3 regions of the Paenibacillus sp. HWE-109 genome follow, and region 3 is predicted to be linked to each of the others. Evidence: a T-box and tRNA genes for the amino acid it is inferred to sense, from the RefSeq annotation. Region 3 holds a T-box; the other regions hold tRNA genes.

Region 1 (7,644 bases), 3.1 Mb from region 3:
AGCAAGTGCAGCTTATCAAACCGAAGTCATGTTTACGGATAAAAAATTAAAAAAAGAGCTTGACGATCGCAGATTAGGGGTAGCATTCTCTGACTCCTTACTGCTGGATACGACGCTTACCTATGACAATAAAGGTCAGACGCAAAGTTTTGGCGTCACTCTGAATGGAGAAGTAGTGGACCCCACAGCTGGTTCCTTTTTGGAACTGTCAGCCCATGTACAAGAAGTTCTGCGTGCACAAGTTCAAGATCTTAGAGCCAAACATTACGGCGAATTGCTGCCTTGGGAGGAAGCCAGTTTAATTCTCCCGAAATATAGTAAATTCACGATTGTCGATGTGGAAAGCGGTCTTAGCTTTGAAGGACAGCGTCGTGCTGGTTCCCATCACGCGGATGTTCAGCCGCTGACCAAAGAAGACTCTGCGACGCTCAAAACCATCTACGGCGGCACCTGGAGCTGGGACCGCCGAGCGGTCCTCGTGAAGCTGAACGGCCGCACGTTGGCTGGCTCCATGCATGGCATGCCGCATGGCGGAGATGGTATTCCCGGAAATGACTTCGACGGTCATTTCTGCATTCACTTCCTCGGGAGCGTGACGCATGGTTCCCGCTCTATGGACCCGGCGCACCAAGTCATGGTGCACCGGGCAGCCGGCTTGCTGATCCCTTACGTCAGCAAGCTCTCGCCCTGGGCGCTGATCGACGTATGGATCAGCGCAGCGAACCAAGGTGACCTGCAGCTGCTGCAGGTCACCACAGGGCAAGAACAGGCGGTGCACGTGCGCAGCATGCGCCGCCTGTCCAAGTTCCCGGAGCTGGACGTAAGCCAGCTCCTGCAGCTCGAGACCGCGGTCAGCGTGACGGCTACGCCGGAACGCGCCTCCGCGGTCGTGAACAGACGCGTGCTCTTTCGCCTCGAAAGAGCCTCGCTGGATGCGCGCTGGTATATCCGCAGCACGGTCATGCAATAACCAAAGCCCGGTCCCTCTGCGCTAGACGAGGGACCGGGCTTTGGTTTATTTAACGGTTATTTTACCCTTCATAAAATTCTTATGCGGTTCACAGAAGTACGTATACTCCCCGGGGGTTGTCAACGTGATACTTTCGGATTCCCCAGCGCCGAGCAGATTCGTTTTGAAGCTGCCATTATCGGCAACAGCGTTATGCTTCACTTTATCCTTATTGGTGAAAACAATGGTTGATCCCGCTTCAACCGTCAGATCCCCTTCTTTAAATGCAAAGCCTTCGATGTTCACATAATACGTCTTGGCTGTGGCTTCGCCAGACACAAGATTAACTGTCCGAGTTGCCTCATCGTAAGCGACTCTTACTCCGAACACTTCGGCCAGGAAGCGTGAATGCACGAATGTAGTGCTATTGATAAGCTGCGCTGGTCCAACCATCGTATGCGGGGTACCATCGACATGGGCTTCACTGGAACCGATTGTCAATTTAACTTCTTTGCCTTCTTTACTTACCGTTACGGTTTGGGTAGCTGCCTCATAGCCTACCTTTAGACCAATCCCTTCTGCAAATGCGCGATATGGGACGAACAACGCATTATCGACCAAATAAGCTTCATCAACCTGTAGGGGTTTCCCATTCAGCATCAGCTTCATATCGGACTTCACCAGCTGAGGGGCATCAGATTGCATGTTCATATCCGCTGCCATACGCATCCCATGCTCCTGCGCAGAAACTGGCAATATTCCCGTTACTAGCAATCCAATACCCAGTACGGCCGCAAACAAACTTTTTTTCATAATAAAATCCTCCTTATAGTTGTCAATCTACTCTTTAGAGTAAACGGAGCAAAGGAGGATTCGGTTTACTTTTTCCGTAATTATTGTTCAGTCTGACCTGAAGCTTTGCGTAATTCATTGGCTAAACGATGAAATTCATCTCTCGCCGCTAGCGAAATGGTAGCCTCATAACCAGCAGAAAGAAAAGGAATTATGGCATTTGCATCCTCTGGGCTCAGGGGATAGCTAGGTTCAGGATCAGGAGGTGATATCGTGTTCCACCAGCCTTCATTTCCGTAAGATTCATCATGATCAATACCAATACCGTGCTCAATCACATCATTCAAATATTGATAGATTTGAATAAACGAAGATTTCTTGCCTCCGCTCCAAGCGTAGGTTTGCCAATAACGGGAACACGCAGCGGCTTGTTTCACAGCCTCCATTACTGAATACGAACCATATACACCTGTTGTAAATGCTGGCGTTGCCTCGCTTGCTGCCTTGATATAAGCAATAACCGTGGCCATTTGCGCACTGCTCACGTCAAAATCGACGGCAAAGTAAATACAGGTACCTTCAGGTTGACCGACCTGTTTGGCAACTTGTACAGCCGTGGCGCCGTCTGCCAGTCCAGCGCTACGGCCGCCTAGAGCGCGATTTGCAGTTGTTTCGAAGACCGAAACTATCTGTAACCCAGCTTTGCTGATGACATCAGCTTCACTCTTCGTCAACGCTTTAAAACCACTAGGGACCAGATATCTAGCTACGAACAAGTAGCCATCCTTGACGAAAGCAGCGGCAGTTGATACCGTTAAAGGTGTTGAACAATCAAAACCTTTGGTCACTTTCAATCACCTAATTTCTACTAGTTTCATACATTGTATGCTCGTAGAACTGTACTCGCTACTTATTGCAGGAACTCTGCTCCTACTTACAACAAAAAAGGCTCTTTCCACATGGAAAGAGCCCCTTCATTATGATTCTTTTGTACCGAACCTTTTGGCGTTCTTGATCCGGGCACGTTCCAACTCGACTTCACGATTCCGCGGTTCCGCATTTGTCACCAGTGAATCCATCAGTTTCCGCGCTACAAGCGCGACTTCCTCTACGGCACGTTGGAAAGCCTCTTCATTTGCTTTGGAAGGCTCGGTAAACCCTGAAATTTTACGCACAAATTGCAACGATGCCGCGCGTATTTCATCATCTGTTACCACGGGTTCAAAATTAAACAACGGCTTAATGTTTCGGCACATAAGATATTCCTTTCTTAAAGGCATGATTATGTCCAGAAATAACAAAAACCCTTAAACTAAGGGTTTACTTACTATGGGCCCAGAGGGACTCGAACCCCCGACCAATCGGTTATGAGCCGACCGCTCTAACCAACTGAGCTATAGGCCCTTCTGAATAATTGGTTGCGGGGGCAGGATTTGAACCTGCGGCCTTCGGGTTATGAGCCCGACGAGCTACCGGGCTGCTCCACCCCGCGTCATTAGCAGTCGCTCAACAGCGACAAAAATAAATATACACTAAGCGCGAGTGCTAAGTCAAGCGTTAATTTTTAGGAGCATTTTTCCGTATCAGGTGTTGTACCGAACGCCAAATCTTCCCTTTTTGGACTTGTACACTTCAACTTCCTGCGGGCATTCGTACCCATAAATCCACCAATCTTCTTCCATTCTCTTCGCCAAGCAGCCTGCTTGAAACTTGGAATCATATAATTTAGCCCAATATATCCAATTCATCGCCATCACTCCGTTATGTTCAAATCAATACTCCTATCTTATCCAATATTAGATTGACTTATGAGCATCCACATGATCCATCCGACTATGACATATCAAAAAAGAAAGCCACCTGGGAGCTTTTTGCAAACAAAGCCCAAGCAGCTTTCCTATTATCCGCTTACTGTTTGAACGTCGTCAATAGACGTTTCACGATTTCTCCGTATTCATTCGCGAAGGTTTCATACACCTTAACTTGAATCGGAAAGTCGAGTTGGTTGGATCTTGCATTCAAATCAATTGTATTCGTGCCATTGTACAAACGGCCTTCGCCTGACAAAGCTTGAACCGCTTTTCCTACCGGGTTTCCAACATTATCAAATAGTTCGAAGGAAAGGCTGCTGTTATATTTATCAACTGTCACCTGTTTGTCTGGTTTAATATCCAAATCCAGCTTCAATTTGTAATCGTACATCATCGTAGCTTGGAAAATAGCTGTAATCGACCAATCTTTAATCGTAATTTCGTAGGGATAGACGTTCAGGGCTTTTGCTTTAAAATCATTCTTCTGAACAGGAACTTTGGCTGTTGCCAGAAGTGATCTGTAAGAGGTTTCTCCGCTTGATTGCTGGCTGTACAGATTCATCTTCAATCCTTCGCCTGTCTCAGAGGCAGGAAGCGCATAAGAGTAGCTAACGACATAGGAAGCCTTTGGAACGACACTAAGCGCTGTTTGCGCCTGTCTTCTCCCCCCATAGGCGTATCCGTCTTTGCTGACTAATTCTGTTTGAATTGCTGGAATGGGAATCGGACGATCGCTGTTGTTGGTCAATTTAAATTTGGCAACAGCGGTGTTGAAGCCATCGTCTTCGTTGCTGGTCACGTGCAATTCTACTAATGATACATCCACATTAGCAGGTACGAATTTATTCGTAGTATCCAATTTAACTGGAGTACCTAAAGTATAGTCAGGAGCAGGAATCACACCTTGCGTAACAGCTCCGGTTGGCAGCAGGATATTAATGCGCCCTACCCGGTAGGAATCATCAAGGAACTTCCCCTCACCTAGCGCCACAGAAAACACTTCAGGCGTGACGACATTCAAGCTTGTGAACTCCGTATCCAAATCGGTTGGAATAACCACGTGAATGTATTTTTTCTCACCTGGATCGAGTGACACCGAAGATTCCGCGCGACTGCCGGAGTAGACACTTCCTTCTGTCTTGCCGTCGATGCCAAAGTTAGGCACGGTTTGACGTTCCTTGGTTGGATTCACAACTTGAATCTGAACCACCGTAGATACGCCTTTGGCCGTGATTTCCTTATGAATATCCACAGGTATGAAACCAAGTGGCGAGCGCAGAGAAGGCAGTGTGAATGCTTCTCCCCATTTAAGTATCGCTGACGTTTTGGTTATGTTGCTATCGCTGCCATTCCATACATTGTTTTCATCCACAGTTACGGCAAGTAACGTCGTTTCTTTCTTCGGATATACTTCCAAATCGACATCGATGAAGTTAAGTAACGTAAGGGCAACGTCTTCTCCACCGTCCACCACGGTCATATAGCTGAGTTCCTGTTGACTCTTAGGTTGAACTGATTTGGCGTTTTTGGCACTTGGCTGAAGTGTGTAATCGATCCCTTCTGCCGTATGCACGCGCAGTTCAAAGTCGGGAACGCGCGTTACTTTACCGCTTGTATTTTTAATCCGGATGACAGCCCCGAGTTTCGTGGAATCCGATTGATGTTCATTCAGGATACTTTTAATTTCCACTTCAATTTTATCTGTCAGAGTATAACTCGTAATGACATTCGATGCTGCAATTACAGTCGTACTAGATCCTTCAGCTGCCCATGCCGGCAAAGAAGCTGTCGTTAAAAGTGCAGTTGATAGAATAATGGTAGCTAGCGATCTTTTCATCGTCTTCTTCACTTACTTCTCCTCCTCAAAATGTGGGTTAATTGCTTACTTTTACTTTATCCTGATCTTTCAATTGATGTTGACCGGAAGTAACGAGCACTTCGCCTTCTTTAACACCAGATATAATTTCTTGATTCGTTTCATTCAAACGACCCAGTTCCACTTTGCGTTTCTGCACCGTTTCACCATTGAGGATGTAGACGAAGTTGTCTCCGCCTTCACGAACGATACTCAAGCTCGGCACAACAGGCACTACCTGTTCGTCATCCTTGGTAAGTTCAATTTGCGCTTTGGAGCCGGGTTTCAGCTTACCATCTGGATTGGGAACTTCAAGTTCAAGATCATATGATTTCGTTTGACCATTAATGATATCGGATAAATAAATCACCTTTGCACTTGCTTTGGCTGTCACATCCGGAATATAGAAGATCAGCTCACCTTTACCTCGTACCAGGTTCGCTGATACTTCCGTTAACTGGGATTTAATTTTGATTGGGTTCGTTTGCTGCACTTCGCCAACGCGGCCTCCGGGTGTTAAGGTTTGCCCAACGGTGATGTTAAGATCAGTAAGAATCCCAGATGCAGGTGCTTTCACTTCCAAATTGTTCAATGACCTCTCGATGCTGCGCGCAGATACCTGAGCGGCTTCCAGACTTTGCTCAGCTTGGGCAAGCGAGTTCGTCTGCTGCAAAGTTTTCAAGGAACGACGCGCGCTTTCCAAATCCTTCTTCATGTTCGTTAAGGCTGTTTCCGCTTGCTCCAGCTGAGTTTTCGTTGCTGTACCCAGATCATAATCATTGTGCGCTTTATTGTAGGCTTTCTCCAGATCGTTCACCGCTGTCTCCAGCTTGGATACGCCGTCTTTGGCATCTGCAATGCCATTGGACGTTTTTTGTTTACCTTCTGAAAGTCCAGCTTGTGCGCCTTTAATGCTAACGTCATTCAATTCCTTCTGTATAAGTGCATCGGTTGGATCCAAGCGGAAAATCACTTCCCCCTTCTCCACTTTATCCCCGCGTTTCTTCACAATTTCAATAACTTCGCCGCCGGATTTAGGAACAATATCCAATTGAACGGACGACAGAACATCTCCAACTTGCTCAATGGGCTCCCCAATTTTTTGCTTGGCGATTTTGGCGGTTTTAACAACTTTCACCCCTTGTTCAGCGGCTGCCGTCGTCGCGGCAGGGCTAGCTGCCGGTGAAGCGGAACAGCCTGCGACAATCGCCGCGCTTAACACGACGATTCCGAATAATTTGGCACTCTGTTTGATCGTAAACAACTGACGTTTCATATTCGTTTTCTCCTTTTCACCTATTCGCATTATTGGAGAGCAGATGTAGCTTGCTCGGATGGTAGACTGGATGTTTTACCTTTGCGTTTGAACCAACGACGATCTCTTTTCTTAAACAGCATCTCATAAATGATAGGGACAATCACTAGAGTCAATATCGTTGACGTCGTCAACCCGCCAATAACAACGACGGCCAATCCTTTGGAGATGATCGTTCCCTCGGATAATCCAAGCGCGAGTGGCATGAGTGCCATGATCGTAGCCCCAGCAGTCATAATGATAGGTCTAAGACGCGTTATTCCAGCTTCTATAAGCGCATCACGGATTTCATAATTTTGTTCTCTAAGTTGTTGTACGCGATCTACGAGTACGATAGCGTTGGTTACAACGATACCGATTAACATTAAGAACCCGATCAAAGAAGTAACGTTCACCGATTCACGAGTGACTAGAAGCCCAACGAGCCCTCCAATTGCCGCTAGCGGCAGAGAAAACAGAATGGCGAGCGGTGCTCTGGCATTGCCGAAGGCGATGACCATTACCATATAAACGATGAATATGGAAGCAATGATAGCCATGAACATTTCCATAAAGCTTTTGTTGATATCGTCTGTTACCCCTTTCACTTCCTGGGTAACACCTGAGGGCAGTTCCAGTTTCGCAAGTTCAGCGACAACTTTTTTGCTGACGCCTCCTTTATCCTCACTTAAGATCTTAGCATTAACACTTATGATTTGCTCTTGATTTGCGCGGCTGATGCTGTTCGGCGAGTCAATTTGTTTTACTTTGGCTATCTCATTCAATTGAACGGTCTGGCCAGTAGGCGCCTTAATCAGGAATGCTTCCAATTTATCCACTGAATTTTTATATACTGGATTCAGCAAAACTTTTGTCTCATACGTAACGTTATTGAATTTCAAATCGCCAAGTTTCTCTTCTGCAATCCAACTGTTGACCGTTT
Region 2 (7,644 bases), 2.0 Mb from region 3:
GTTGGGTAGGTCGTGCGATCATGACACACAGCAGCAACGATGTGTATGCCAAATTTGATCAGGAAGTGCGCCTCTACAAAGGAACGCCTGTCCTTGCGTCCACACAGGATTTCTACGAGACCGATCCGCATAGAGGATTCGTACGTGGCTATACCCTTCATGCCCATGGTACAAGACCCATTGACATGGCTCATGGGATCAGCAAATCTGCTGAAGATTTCTTATGGGGAGAACATCTGAAAGAAGCGATGCGTGATTACAATTACTATGGACGGCTAACCATGGTAGGCGAAGTGCTTCCGCAACCTGACAATCAGGTCATTTTATCCGAGGAAAAAGACGAAAACGGCATGCCGCGCGCTTCTGTCTCATTCGCATATAGCGCAAATGATCGAAAGCTCATTGATCATGCCGTTGACAATATGAAGCTGATTCTGAAGGCAGCCGGTGGCCAGATTGCGTACGTGGTGCCAGATACGCAGCATCTGATGGGCGGTTGCCGCATGGGTAATAACCCCGCCACTTCCGTTGTGAACGCTTATGGCCAAAGCCACGACATTCCTAATCTGTTTATCTGCGACGCCAGTGTATTTGTTACCTCCAGCGGAGTCAACCCAACGAATACGATCATGGCGCTTGCCGCCAGAACAGCTGACTACATCATCGATCTGGCTAGCTCCTAACATTGCATTCTATGGCGCCACTCCTCTACAATAGGAGGTGCAGCCTTATCTAATGAAAGGAGACAACAACATCCAATGGCCATCGCTGAATTCACCATTATCCCCATAGGAACAGCAACTACCAGCCTAAGTAGCTATGTTGCTGACTTGCACAAGGAATTAGAAAAACATGCGGATATCACCTTCCAAATGACACCTATGGGCACCATTCTGGAAGGCTCCTTAGATCGCATACTAGCTGTCATACGTGCCGTCCATGAGGTTCCCTTTGCGAACGGTGCTGAACGCGTCTCCACCTCCATCAAAATCGACGATCGCCGCGACAAACCGGCATCCATGCAGCAAAAAATGCAGTCCGTTGCCGATAAGTTGAAATAGCATTTAGGGAAGATAATCTTATAAGAACACGGCTTGGCCTCTAGGAGATGAGCTTATTAAGAGCGGGGAGGAATCCTATTTAGGGAACTCAGGTACGCTATTTCGGCGAATAGCAGGGATGCTGGAGCAATAGCGGAACTACAGTCCTTATTTCTGCTACAAACGCAGAATTTCCCCGCAAACAGTAAAATAGCGGCCTGTAGCTCCCTCAAGCTCACGATAATGATGCTTTTTCCTAGAATAGAGGCTTCAAGTTCCCTTATCTCTGCGCTAGGCAGCTGCTGCGTTACTCCTCGGTGGCTCCAAAACAAACATGTAAATTCTTTTTTGAAATGAATCCATTGAACAAAAAAAGGCTTCCCTCAGGTTTTAACCTTTCTGGGAAGCCTCTTCCTATAAAAAAAGACCCTAACTGGTCCATGTTGTTTACTTATAAAAGTGAGTCATGTAGGATTCGAACCTACGACACCCTGATTAAAAGTCAGGTGCTCTACCAACTGAGCTAATGACTCAAGGAAATATGGAGGCTGATGGATTCGAACCACCGAACTCGGAGAGAGCAGATTTACAGTCTGCCGTGTTTAGCCACTTCACTAAGCCTCCAGATACGAGATACTGTGCTGCTTTGATGCAGCACAACCATCTCAATGGCTCGGGACGGAATCGAACCGCCGACACGAGGATTTTCAGTCCTCTGCTCTACCGACTGAGCTACCGAGCCTTATGTACGTACTACTAGCTTGTCTTACTTAAAAATAATGGCGGAGCTGACGGGATTCGAACCCGCGGTCTCCTGCGTGACAGGCAGGCATGTTAGGCCACTACACCACAGCTCCGTGCATTATAGATGGTGCCGTCGAGAGGACTTGAACCCCCAACCTACTGATTACAAGTCAGTTGCTCTACCAGTTGAGCTACAACGGCGTATAAGGAAATGGTGGAGGCTGACGGGATCGAACCGCCGACCCTCTGCTTGTAAGGCAGATGCTCTCCCAGCTGAGCTAAGCCTCCGAATTGGTTGGTTTTATGGTAGCGGCAGAGGGGCTCGAACCCCCGACCTTACGGGTATGAACCGTACGCTCTAGCCAGCTGAGCTACGCCGCCACATAAAAAGTGTATATAGTTGGAAACTGGCGGAGAGAGAGGGATTCGAACCCTCGCACCACTTACGCAGTCTAACCCCTTAGCAGAGGGTCCCCTTATAGCCACTTGGGTATCTCTCCAAGCTATAATACACAACCACAGGAAATAGTATTCCCTGAAAACTAGATACGAAACGTGCGTAAAGTTAGTTGTTCTTAGGTTTTCTGGGCCCCAATCAAGTATTCGGAATCAGCTACAAAGCCTTTCTTCACTTGGTTGGGATTAGGTTAAGCCCTCGACCGATTAGTATTCGTCAGCTGCATACGTTGCCGCACTTCCACCTCGAACCTATCAACCTCGTCGTCTACAAGGGGTCTTACATACTGGGAAATCTCATCTTGAGGGGGGCTTCGCGCTTAGATGCTTTCAGCGCTTATCCCCTCCGTACATAGCTACCCAGCTATGCCTCTGGCGAGACAACTGGTACACCAGCGGTACGTCCATCCCGGTCCTCTCGTACTAAGGACAGCTCCTCTCAAATTTCCTACGCCCGCGACAGATAGGGACCGAACTGTCTCACGACGTTCTGAACCCAGCTCGCGTACCGCTTTAATGGGCGAACAGCCCAACCCTTGGGACCTACTTCAGCCCCAGGATGCGATGAGCCGACATCGAGGTGCCAAACCTCCCCGTCGATGTGGACTCTTGGGGGAGATAAGCCTGTTATCCCCAGGGTAGCTTTTATCCGTTGAGCGATGGCCCTTCCATTCGGTACCACCGGATCACTAAGTCCGACTTTCGTCCCTGCTCGACTTGTAGGTCTCGCAGTCAAGCTCCCTTATGCCTTTGCACTCTGCGAATGATTTCCAACCATTCTGAGGGAACCTTTAAACGCCTCCGTTACATTTTAGGAGGCGACCGCCCCAGTCAAACTGCCCACCTGACACTGTCCCCATACCGGATCACGGTACCAGGTTAGAACTCCGATACGATCAGGGTGGTATCCCAACGGCGCCTCCACCCAAGCTGGCGCTCAGGCTTCAAAGGCTCCCACCTATCCTGTACAGATCGTACCAAAGTCCAATATCAAGCTGCAGTAAAGCTCCATGGGGTCTTTCCGTCTTGTCGCGGGTAACCTGCATCTTCACAGGTATTAAAATTTCACCGGATCTCTCGTTGAGACAGCGCCCAAGTCGTTACGCCATTCGTGCGGGTCAGAATTTACCTGACAAGGAATTTCGCTACCTTAGGACCGTTATAGTTACGGCCGCCGTTTACTGGGGCTTCAATTCATAGCTTCGGGTTGCCCCTAACCACTCCTCTTAACCTTCCAGCACCGGGCAGGCGTCAGCCCGTATACTTCGCCTTGCGGCTTCGCACAGACCTGTGTTTTTGCTAAACAGTCGCTTGGGCCTTTTCACTGCGGCCCCCTCGGGCTATTCACCCTACCGAGGCACCCCTTCTCCCGAAGTTACGGGGTCATTTTGCCGAGTTCCTTAACGAGAGTTCTTCCGCGCGCCTTAGAATTCTCTTCTCACCCACCTGTGTCGGTTTGCGGTACGGGCACCTTCGCCTGGCTAGAAGCTTTTCTTGGCAGTGTGAAATCATGACCTTCGGTACTTAAAGTTTCCCTCCCCATCACAGCCCAGCCTTACGGTTAGCGGATTTGCCTACTAACCAGCCTCACTGCTTGGACAGACATCCATCAGTCTGCGTCACTATCCTTCTGCGTCACTCCATTGCTCATAACGGCTACGGTGGTACAGGAATTTCCACCTGTTGTCCATCGACTACGCCTTTCGGCCTCGCCTTAGGTCCCGACTTACCCTGAGCGGACGAGCCTTCCTCAGGAACCCTTAGGTTTTCGGCGGATCAGATTCTCACTGATCTTTTCGTTACTTATACCGGCATTCTCACTTGTATGCGCTCCACCTGTCCTTACGGTCAGAATTCAACGTACATACAACGCTCCCCTACCCATGCACAAAGTGCAAGCCATAGCTTCGGTGGCGTGTTTAGCCCCGTTACATTTTCGGCGCAGAGTCACTCGACCAGTGAGCTATTACGCACTCTTTCAATGGTGGCTGCTTCTAAGCCAACATCCTGGTTGTCTGTGCAACTCCACATCCTTTCCCACTTAACACACACTTGGGGACCTTAGCTGATGGTCTGGGCTGTTTCCCTTTTGACAATGGATCTTAGCACTCACTGTCTGACTCCCGGAATAAAGTTTGTGGCATTCAGAGTTTGACTGGACTTGGTAACCCTTGGCGGGCCCCGCACCCAATCAGTGCTTTACCTCCACAACTCATCTTCCGAGGCTAGCCCTAAAGCTATTTCGGGGAGAACCAGCTATCTCCGAGTTCGATTGGAATTTCTCCGCTACCCCCACCTCATCCCCGCATTTTTCAACATGCGTGGGTTCGGGCCTCCAGTGAGTGTTACCTCACCTTCACCCTGGACAGGGGTAGATCACACGGTTTCGGGTCTACGTCCACGTACTAAAGCGCCCTATTCAGACTCGCTTTCGCTGCGGCTCCGTCTCTTCGACTTAACCTCGCACGGGAACGTAACTCGCCGGTTCATTCTACAAAAGGCACGCCATCACCCATAAAGAGGGCTCTGACTTTTTGTAAGCACACGGTTTCAGGTTCTTTTTCACTCCGCTTCCGCGGTGCTTTTCACCTTTCCCTCACGGTACTGCTTCACTATCGGTCACTAGGGAGTATTTAGCCTTGGCAGATGGTCCTGCCGGATTCCGACGGGGTTTCACGTGACCCGCCGTACTCAGGATACCTCTAGGGATTTCGTTCGATTTGGGCTACAGGGCTTTTACCTTCTATGCCGGACCTTTCCAGATCACTTCGCCTATCGAACTAACCCCATATCGAGGTCCTACAACCCCAAGGAGCAAGCTCCTTGGTTTGGGCTATTCCGCTTTCGCTCGCCGCTACTGACGGAATCACTATTGTTTTCTTTTCCTCCAGGTACTTAGATGTTTCAGTTCCCTGGGTATGCCTCTACTATTGCTATGTATTCACAATAGAGTAACTGCGCATTACCACAGCTGGGTTCCCCCATTCGGACATCCCCGGATCAAAGCCTGCTTACGGCTCCCCGAGGCATTTCGTCGTTCGCCACGTCCTTCTTCGGCTCCTAGTGCCTAGGCATCCTCCGTGTGCTCTTTCTAGCTTAACCTAGAAAAAACTTTAAAGATTTTTGTGCAACCCGAAGGTTAACACAACCTAAGTTCTTACTTTACGTTTCATTTCGTTATCTAGTTTTCAAGGAACAACATTGTAGCAATGTGAGTCAATTATCCTTGCCCTATGTCAGCGGCGAAAGTTATCTTATCACATCTTCTTGCTGCATTTCAAGTCGAAATTTCTTGGAAATTCCTGTCTTAAAATGTGTTTTGGTGGAGCCAAGCGGGATCGAACCGCTGACCTCCTGCTTGCAAGGCAGGCGCTCTCCCAGCTGAGCTATGGCCCCAAACGATTATGAAAATAATTGGTTGGCCCTAGTGGACTCGAACCACCGACCTCACCCTTATCAGGGGTGCGCTCTAACCAGCTGAGCTAAGGGCCAATATATGTTTGGGATAAACTTCCCAAAATAAAAACCCACCTACAAGCTTTCGAAGCTTTCTCCGAAAGCTTGCCATGGGTATCGCTTGGCAACGTTCTACTCTCCCAGAACCCTGCGGTTCAAGTACCATCGACGCTGGAGGGCTTAACGGTCGTGTTCGAGATGGGAACGCGTGGGTCCCCTCCGCCATCATCACCAAACGAGTGCAACATGGTGGTAACCATCCTGCTGAAAGATTGCTCTTTCAAAACTGAACACGAGTGAGTAAGCGATTGTGTATCCGAAGATACTTGACTGGATCTATCAGATCCGAGTCTCCATAGAAAGGAGGTGATCCAGCCGCACCTTCCGATACGGCTACCTTGTTACGACTTCACCCCAATCATCTACCCCACCTTCGGCGGCTGGCTCCCTTGCGGGTTACCCCACCGACTTCGGGTGTTGTAAACTCTCGTGGTGTGACGGGCGGTGTGTACAAGACCCGGGAACGTATTCACCGCGGCATGCTGATCCGCGATTACTAGCAATTCCGACTTCATGCAGGCGAGTTGCAGCCTGCAATCCGAACTGAGATCGGCTTATAAGGATTCGCTCCGCCTCGCGGCTTCGCTTCCCGTTGTACCGACCATTGTAGTACGTGTGTAGCCCAGGTCATAAGGGGCATGATGATTTGACGTCATCCCCACCTTCCTCCGGTTTGTCACCGGCAGTCATCTTAGAGTGCCCACCCGAAGTGCTGGCAACTAAGATCAAGGGTTGCGCTCGTTGCGGGACTTAACCCAACATCTCACGACACGAGCTGACGACAACCATGCACCACCTGTCTTGGGTGCTCCGAAGAGGGGCACTATCTCTAGTGCTTACACCCAGATGTCAAGACCTGGTAAGGTTCTTCGCGTTGCTTCGAATTAAACCACATACTCCACTGCTTGTGCGGGTCCCCGTCAATTCCTTTGAGTTTCACTCTTGCGAGCGTACTCCCCAGGCGGCATACTTACTGTGTTAACTTCGGCACCGAGAAATCGAATCCCCGACACCTAGTATGCATCGTTTACGGCGTGGACTACCAGGGTATCTAATCCTGTTTGCTCCCCACGCTTTCGCGCCTCAGCGTCAGTTATAGGCCAGAAAGTCGCCTTCGCCACTGGTGTTCCTCCACATCTCTACGCATTTCACCGCTACACGTGGAATTCCACTTTCCTCTCCTACACTCAAGTTCACCAGTTTTGGATGCGAACCGGGGTTGAGCCCCGGGCTTAAACACCCAACTTAATGAACCGCCTGCGCGCGCTTTACGCCCAATAATTCCGGACAACGCTTGCCCCCTACGTATTACCGCGGCTGCTGGCACGTAGTTAGCCGGGGCTTTCTTCTCCTATACCGTCACACACAAGGCAGTTACTCCTCATGCTGTTCGTCTAGGGCAACAGAGCTTTACGATCCGAAAACCTTCATCACTCACGCGGCGTTGCTCCGTCAGACTTGCGTCCATTGCGGAAGATTCCCTACTGCTGCCTCCCGTAGGAGTCTGGGCCGTGTCTCAGTCCCAGTGTGGCCGTTCACCCTCTCAGGTCGGCTACGCATCGTCGCCTTGGTGAGCCGTTACCTCACCAACTAGCTAATGCGCCGCAGGCCCATCTACCAGCCACAGATTGCTCCGTGTTTCATAATTCTCTCATGCGAGAAAACCAATTATCCGGTCTTAGCTATCGTTTCCGATAGTTATCCCGATCTGGTAGGCAGGTTACCTACGTGTTACTCACCCGTCCGCCGCTAACTTGTCCCCGAAGGAACAAATCCGCTCGACTTGCATGTATTAGGCACGCCGCCAGCGTTCGTCCTGAGCCAGGATCAAACTCTCCATAGTAGAAAAGCTTAATTGTACTCATTGACTTGCTAGCGAGATTTTGCA
Region 3 (7,644 bases):
GCGACAACTGACACCAAGAAATCGGCTGAGCCGGTTAAAGTCATTTGGTGGCACTCCATGAGTGGCGAACTTGGCAAAGCTGTCGATAAATTGGTTGCAGACTTCAATGCTTCTCAGAAAAATGTCATCGTGGAAGCAGTTTTCCAAGGTACCTACGACGAAAGCTTAAACAAAATGAAAGCTTCCATGGATACCAAAAGCGGTCCTTCACTCATTCAAGTATACGAAATTGGTTCCCGCTTCATGATCGACTCCAAAGCCATTACGCCGGTACAGCAATTCGTGGATGCAGATAAATTTGATCTTTCGCAGCTCGAAGACAATATTTTGAGCTATTATAAATTTGATAACAAACTTTATTCTATGCCTTTCAATACATCGAATCCAATCCTTTACTACAACAAAGATATGTTCAAAGCAGCCGGTCTCGATCCCGAGAAGCCGCCAAAAACGTATGAAGAAATTGCCACCGCCGCTAAAGCGCTGTCCAAAGACGGCAAATCCGGTTCTTCCTTTGCGATCTATGGCTGGTTCATGGAGCAATTCTTTGCCAATCAAGGTGTGGAATATTTGAATAATGGCAACGGTCGCACAACTTCAGCGACGGAGTCACTGGTTAACAATGAAGCTGGCGTAAAAACATTGACATGGTGGAAAGACATGGTCGACAACAAAACTTCCGCGAACCTCGGTCGCAAAACCGATGATACCAAGAAAGCATTCTTGGCTGGTCAAGTGGCGATGACTCTGGACTCCACAGCCTCCCTTCGCGGTATCGTGAGCGGTGCTGACGGGAAATTCCAAGTTGGGACAAGCACGCTGCCGAAGCCAGCGGATGCCAAAGAAGGCGGTGTCGTTGTAGGCGGAGCGAGTCTGTACATCTTGAACAACAAATCCGAAGCTGAGCAAAAGGGAGCATGGGAATTCATTAAATTCCTCACGACTCCGCAAACACAAGCATGGTGGCACGTAAACACTGGCTACTTCCCTATTACCAAAAAAGCTTACGACGAGCAGCTTGTGAAGGACAACCTGGCCAAGTATCCGCAATTCCAGACGGCCATTGACCAGCTTCACAATACCAAAGCGAATAAAGCAACTCAAGGCGCTGTCATGGGCGTATTCCCCGAAGCCCGTCAAATCGTAGAAACAGCCATCGAAGAAGCTTTAACTGGCAAAAAAGCGCCAAAAGAAGCGCTCGATGGAGCTGCGAAGAGCATTACAGAGAAGATTGCCGCTTATAACAAAACGGTTAAGTAGGCTTTAACGAACAAGAGGAGCAGGGCGCCTAGGCGCCTTGCTCCTCTTTGGTTATTTGATGATCGATGGCAATTTGCGCTACATGATGCAGACCTTCGCTAGAGCCTGTGTATCGAAAATAAAATGTAACTTTTTGTAAATAGCTCCGTCTAATTTAAATAACGTGCGTTTCATAACCGCACATACTAAATTTGAAGGAGCACAGTTGGAATGGCATTTCTGCTCAAAAGAATTATCACCAAGCTTGATTGGATTATCTTGTTATTATTGCTCGTTTTTATGTTCATCTGTATTTTTTGTATATATAGCGCAACCCTAACAGACCCTGATCTTGCTAACTCTCCTGTCAAAATGATCGTCTATTACATCGCGGGCTTTATCGTTTTATTCGCCATGCTCTTTGTTAACTACCGGGTCATTCTCAAATTTTCAACATCCTATTATCTTATTGGACTAGGCCTGTTGGTCTTGTTATATTTTAAAGGTTCTACGATAAACAATGCGCAGGGCTGGTTTAAATTAGGTCCAATCAGCCTCCAGCCTGCTGAATTATGCAAGCTGATTTTGATTCTTTTTCTGGCTTATTATCTCTCTAATAGAAAAAGCCCGGAAGCACCGCTTAACTTTCTGAAGGACGTTATTCCCATGGGCGTTATTACATTTATTCCTTTTGTTTTGGTTCTGATGCAGCCCGATCTGGGTAATTCCATCGGTTATCTCGTCATTTTCATCGTCATCTGTTGGTTCGGCAACATTCGGCTCAAGCATGCCTTAATCGGGCTAGGCATCGTCATTGTCTTATGTGGATCTTCCCTCTACAGTTATGTCAAATATCATGAGAACGTTCAAGCCTACATGGTATCTAAAAATAAAGCCTACTGGCTGGATCGCATCGATGCCGTCCTTTTGCCCGAGGAGGCTTCCGAGAAAGCTACCTATCACATGAAACAATCCGTTCGAGCCATCGGTTCAGGAGCTTTACAAGGTGACGGCTACCTGCACGGTGGATCCGTACAAGGCGGACAAGTCCCCTATACGTATGCCGATTCCATTTTCGTCGTTATAGGTGAAGAATTTGGATTTATGGGTTCATCCGCGTTGATCATACTTTACTTTCTTCTTATTTATAAAATGATAACGACCGCGTTAATGATCAACAATAAGGCTGGCATCTATATCATCGGCGGTATTGCCGCGATGTTCCTGTTTCAAGTTTTTGAAAATATCGGGATGCTCATCGGCCTTATGCCCATCACTGGCATAACCCTGCCATTTATTAGCTACGGAGGCACCTCATTATTAATCAATATGCTTTCCGTTGGTTTCGTTCTCAATATTAGAATTTACGATGATGTTGAAATAGACGATATTCTTGTCGGTTAAAGGAAAAAGCAGGTGCCGCGGCACCTGCTTCACTTCCTTACTCCTCAATCAGCAAACCGAAACTCTTATCCCCAATGGATACCGGCTCCATGCCATCCACCTTCGAGAATCTAACCCCGGCAAGCAGCACATTCTCTTGCAGCACATGATCAAAGCGCTCCAAAGCTTCTTTCAGCGGCAACCCCACATCCAAGACAAGGTTGATCCTCTTTTCAATCGGAAGCTCCAGCTTTTTGCGATAATCCTGTATAACACGGATCACTTCCCGGACAAGTCCCTCTTGTTCCAGTTCCTCCGTTAATGTGGTGTTGAGGGTAACGGTAACCTGATTACCGGAGGCTGATGCGAAGCCTGGTTTTGCCTGCTTGTCTACAAGCAAATCTTCGAGCTCGACACGCAGCTCAGCTCCCTCGATTATCACTGTTAAGAAGCCCTTGTCGATAGCTTGTTTGGTTTCTGCAGCAGACAATTGCTTCAGATAATTTTGCAAAGGACTGACGGCCTTGCCGTACTTTTTCCCTGCTACTTTCAGATTCAACTTCACGTTGAAGTCTACAAAACCACTGTCGCCTTGTTCCAAACGAATTACTTTAACATTCATTTCATCTTTGATGATATCCTCGAACCGGCTCAAGTCAAAATCACCATTCAGTGAAACCATCATCTCGGAAAGCGGCTGACGCGTTTTGATCCCCGTCTCATTCCTCACGTTGCGAGCCAGTTCAACAATTTGCCGAGTCGTTTCCATCTCGCGTTCAAGGGTTAAATCAATGACGGATTGGTTCTCTTGCGGATAATCCGCCAGATGAACGCTTCCGTCTCCGCCTAGATTCCCATAGATATCTTCTGCGATAAGCGGTGCAAATGGTGCGATCATCCGCGCAATCGTCAGCAAGACTTCACGCAGCGTTTGATAAGCGGATACCTTATCAGCGGTCATTTCACTTCCCCAGAAACGGTCACGGGAGCGGCGGATGTACCAGTTGCTAAGCTCATCTACAAAAGCCTCGATTTGCTTTGCAGGGTTCAAGAAATCATTTATTTCCAAGCCTTTGCGCACATTCTGCAAGGTGCTGTTCAGCCGCGAGATGATCCAGCGATCCAACTCATTCTCGGAGGAGAGTTTCGGGTGATCCTCTGGCTTATACTGGTCAATCTCTGCATATAACGCATAAAAAGCATGTGTATTGTTGAGCGTATCCACCAGTTTGGACTTCGCTTCCGCTACGATTTGCTTAGAGAATCGTTTGCTGTTCCATGGAGCGCTGTCCGCAAGCAGAGCCCAGCGAAACGCATCCGTGCCAAACTCATTGATGATATCCCAAGGATCGATACCGTTTCCTTTGCTTTTGGACATCTTTTGCCCATTCTCGTCCAAAACGTGACCTGTAGAAAGCACAGCTTTGTAAGGTGCTTTCCCATTGTACAACGTTGAAACCGCTAGCAAGCTAAAGAACCAGCCTCTCGTTTGATCAATCCCTTCGCAGATCATGTCTGCCGGGTATTGCTCATTGAACAGCGCTTCATCTCCAAAAGGATGATGATACTGTGCGAACGGCATAGAACCGCTATCGAACCAGACATCGATAACCTCAGAGGTTCTGTGCATGACGCCTCCACAAGAGCAGCGAAGCTTCACTTCATCGATATAAGGCTTATGCAGCTCTAAGTTTTCGTCTAGCGGCTGCACCGATTTTCCCTGTAAATCCTTGCGACTTCCAGGAGCATATTCGCACCCGCAATCATCGCATAACCAGACGTTAAGCGGAGTACCCCAATAACGGTTGCGACTGATGTTCCAATCCACAAGTTCCTCCAGAAACTTTCCAAAACGGCCTTCTCGAAGGTGCCCAGGATACCAATCGACTTTGCTGTTATTTTCAATCAATTGCTCTTTGATAGCGGTCGTTTTGATAAACCAGCTTTCCATGGCGTAATACAGCAGCGGTGATTTACAGCGCCAGCAGAAAGGATAACTATGCTCGTACCGCTCTTTGGAAAATAACAGATTGCGCTCGGATAAATACTTCACGATATCCACATCGCAATCTTTGACGAAGCGACCAGCGAAGTCGGTGATCAGGTCGTGGTAACGTCCCGCCAAATTGACCACGTTCACGAAGTCCAACTCGTGCTGGCGAGCAGTGCGATAATCATCCTCGCCATGTGCGGGAGCAATATGAACGATACCCGTACCGCTTGTATCCATAACATAATCTGCGTCTACAACGATATGACCTTTGTTCGGGCTGATATAGCCGAATGGCGGCTCGTAGGAAGTGCCAACGAACTCTGCCCCTTTATGGACAGATAGTATCTCGTAGTCTTGCTTGAACAGCTTCTCCACAAGCTTCTGGGCCACGATATAGACTTCATCTTGATATTTCACCCTAGCATAGTCGATATCGTTGTTCACAGCCAAAGCTACGTTCGCTGGCAGTGTCCAAGGCGTTGTCGTCCATGCCAAAAAGTTCTCATTTCCGCTTTTACTTTTGAATTTCACCGTAGCGCTCAAATCTTTCACATCTTCATAACCTTGCGCGACTTCGTGCGAACTCAATGTCGTTTGGCAATCTGGACAATAAGGACTGACCCGATGCCCTTTGTACAGCAATCCTTTGTTGTGCACTTCCGCTAAAATATGCCAAACGCTCTCGATATACTCGTTCTTCAACGTCACATATGGATCATCCATGTCCGTCCAGTAGGCGATGGCTTCGGTCAATTCCCGCCACTGCTTTTCATATTCAAATACACTGCTTTTGCATTTCTCGACGAACTCGGCTACCCCATACTCTTCAATTTCTTGTTTGCCGGAAATTCCGAGCTGCTTTTGAACGCCAAGCTCAACAGGCAAGCCATGCGTGTCCCAACCCGCCTTGCGGACGACATGGTGTCCCGTCATCGTTTTGTACCGGCAAATGAAATCCTTCACAACACGGCCGAGCACGTGTCCGATATGAGGTGAACCGTTCGCTGTCGGTGGTCCTTCATAGAAGACGAAATTCGGTTTGCCTTTGCGATTCTCAATCGATTTGTGGAAAGTATCGTTCTGTTTCCATTGCTCCAACACACGCAGATCGCGTGTTCTTGCTTTCTCTTTCACGTCAACTTTTCTCATCAGTTACAAACGCTCCTCTATTTTCCTGGTATGAAAAAACAAAAAAATCCCGCCCCGTAAGGGACGAGATTACCTCTCGCGATACCACCCTAGTTCCATAATGATCAATCGTCTTGACCATCACAGCTCCTTATTCTGCGTACGAACATACGCGGCCCTTGTAACGGCGGGATCCCGGGGCAGCTTACTCAATTCCTTCAGCTTTCCTTCTCGGAGAGGATTTTCGACTAATTCCTGCATATTGGCTTTCAGCTCTTGGCCAACTCTCTGGGAAACAAGGTATTAGCTTACTCGTTCTCGTCAACAAATTTAAATCATAGTTGAACATGTAATTCCTTTATTTTTACACCATTTACGCTTCAATGTCAATTAACGATTTGGATACCCGTAGTGAATAGGGCTTTGTGGGGGATTTGAGTATTGCGGCATTGTCTGGGGCTGGCTCTGCATATTCATATAAGATCCATGACCATACTGTTTGTTTTGCTCGTGCGCTTGCATCACACATTCATCCGTAGGTCCAATAATAATCGTTTCGTTATTAAGAGGTTTGAGCACTTTCTTCAAAAGTTCAGGATCCAAACAATACGTATGGGCAAGAACTTCGATCGGCGTTTTGGTAAGAATATCAGACCCGAAAATATACTCCGGATAAGGCGCATCAAAAATCGCCAGCAAGTGGGTATCATCTTCTAAAGCTACTTCCCAATGCCACCAGCCCTGCGGAATATTGCCCACTTGTCCGGGCGTTACCGTGATGTTGGTAATTTCATTATCGAACGGGTTGATCAGAGAAATCATGGCTTTCCCTTGAATACAATAGACAAGTTCAGAAGCATTTTGGTGATAATGCGGCTCAACCACACGCCCTCTGCTCAAGTAAATATCGAGCATAGACACATTGCCAAGCGTATTTAAATTATCCCGCCCTAGGCGATTAATGAAATTTTCCGCATTTCGTGTCATCAAGCGATTCTTGTTAATATCGAAAAAATACTGCACATTAGGGTTCGTGTACACGGTACTAGGCGTAGGTGCAGGCATCCATCTTTCCACTCCACTCCGTTAGTTTATATGCACCCATGATATGCAGCGGAGTTATAATCGTGACAGGAGTCTAGGTGATAATTGCCTCTACCCAGCTGTAACAAGCCAACAGTTCCTCCTCTTTTACCAAATCTGAACGATGTTCAAACATAATTTTCACTTGTTTATTCTCGTGTGTAAGAATGTGCAAATATTCTTCAATAGGAGCCCAACCATCGTTTGAAACTTGATGCCGCATAACAGGAATCCGACTCTCACAATCCACCCTGTCTCTTGCATGATACTCTCATAGGCTTGCGATCTAATTTCACAATTGAAACCTGTCTTTAACCATTCTAGCAACTTCCTCAGGACTTAAATTTGTATTATTAATTCTTATATAGTTTGCCCGCTTGATCTCATCTTCTAGAGAGTTCAATCTGTGATTCTCAGCGGTCATTCTTAGATTTTGTTCCGATTGTTCTACATTTCTTTTCGTTGATTTATGTTCAAGCCTGTGTGGTGATTTATTACGTTCAAGCCTCTTGGATAAATCTGCTTCAAGCTCAACCAAGTAAACCTCACTACCCTTTGATTCAAATATATCGTAAACTTTATCGATAAATTCCCAGTCGGATTGCTGATCAAATGCCCACACATAGGTAAAAATCATTCCGCTCAGATCATTGCTTTTAGACACAGCTTCAAATATTTCTGTCCGAAATAAGTCGACAAGTCTCCATGTTTCTTTACTAAATCCAAAAAAGGGATAGAGCAGGTCAATCGTCATATGATTATGAAAGACTGTCATTCCAGTCACTTTTTCTAGTTCATGTCCTACTGTCATTTTACCA

Evidence for each region. A T-box is a leader RNA that pairs with one kind of tRNA and senses whether it is charged. The one in region 3 lies ahead of ileS (isoleucine--tRNA ligase), so its partner is inferred to be a tRNA-Ile.
Region 1: it encodes a tRNA-Ile, which carries the amino acid that the T-box ahead of ileS (isoleucine--tRNA ligase) is inferred to sense. The anticodon was not compared.
Region 2: it encodes a tRNA-Ile, which carries the amino acid that the T-box ahead of ileS (isoleucine--tRNA ligase) is inferred to sense. The anticodon was not compared.

Annotation. Positions count from the first base shown of each region.
Region 1 covers NZ_CP091881.1:3,595,972-3,603,615, forward strand. Annotated here, with positions in the region: gene LOZ80_RS15310 (hypothetical protein) at 1-970, shown strand, start outside; gene LOZ80_RS15315 (stalk domain-containing protein) at 1,016-1,762, opposite strand; gene LOZ80_RS15320 (DUF1906 domain-containing protein) at 1,843-2,589, opposite strand; gene LOZ80_RS15325 (DUF2277 domain-containing protein) at 2,719-2,997, opposite strand; tRNA gene LOZ80_RS15330 (tRNA-Ile) at 3,072-3,145, opposite strand; tRNA gene LOZ80_RS15335 (tRNA-Met) at 3,157-3,233, opposite strand; gene LOZ80_RS15340 (hypothetical protein) at 3,325-3,489, opposite strand; gene LOZ80_RS15345 (hypothetical protein) at 3,650-5,401, opposite strand; gene LOZ80_RS15350 (efflux RND transporter periplasmic adaptor subunit) at 5,427-6,683, opposite strand; gene LOZ80_RS15355 (efflux RND transporter permease subunit) at 6,713-7,644, opposite strand, start outside.
Region 2 covers NZ_CP091881.1:7,629,350-7,636,993, reverse strand. Annotated here, with positions in the region: gene LOZ80_RS32830 (GMC family oxidoreductase) at 1-683, shown strand, start outside; gene LOZ80_RS32825 (MTH1187 family thiamine-binding protein) at 759-1,061, shown strand; tRNA gene LOZ80_RS32820 (tRNA-Lys) at 1,501-1,573, opposite strand; tRNA gene LOZ80_RS32815 (tRNA-Tyr) at 1,583-1,664, opposite strand; tRNA gene LOZ80_RS32810 (tRNA-Phe) at 1,710-1,782, opposite strand; tRNA gene LOZ80_RS32805 (tRNA-Asp) at 1,821-1,897, opposite strand; tRNA gene LOZ80_RS32800 (tRNA-Thr) at 1,910-1,985, opposite strand; tRNA gene LOZ80_RS32795 (tRNA-Val) at 1,997-2,072, opposite strand; tRNA gene LOZ80_RS32790 (tRNA-Met) at 2,089-2,165, opposite strand; tRNA gene LOZ80_RS32785 (tRNA-Ser) at 2,193-2,284, opposite strand; rRNA gene LOZ80_RS32780 (23S ribosomal RNA) at 2,428-5,342, opposite strand; tRNA gene LOZ80_RS32775 (tRNA-Ala) at 5,561-5,636, opposite strand; tRNA gene LOZ80_RS32770 (tRNA-Ile) at 5,656-5,732, opposite strand; rRNA gene rrf (5S ribosomal RNA) at 5,816-5,932, opposite strand; rRNA gene LOZ80_RS32760 (16S ribosomal RNA) at 6,056-7,599, opposite strand.
Region 3 covers NZ_CP091881.1:510,705-518,348, reverse strand. Annotated here, with positions in the region: gene LOZ80_RS02315 (ABC transporter substrate-binding protein) at 1-1,260, shown strand, start outside; gene LOZ80_RS02310 (FtsW/RodA/SpoVE family cell cycle protein) at 1,471-2,643, shown strand; gene ileS (isoleucine--tRNA ligase) at 2,681-5,764, opposite strand; T-box leader at 5,821-6,077, opposite strand; gene LOZ80_RS02300 (cupin domain-containing protein) at 6,134-6,808, opposite strand; gene LOZ80_RS02295 (AAA family ATPase) at 7,119-7,644, opposite strand, start outside.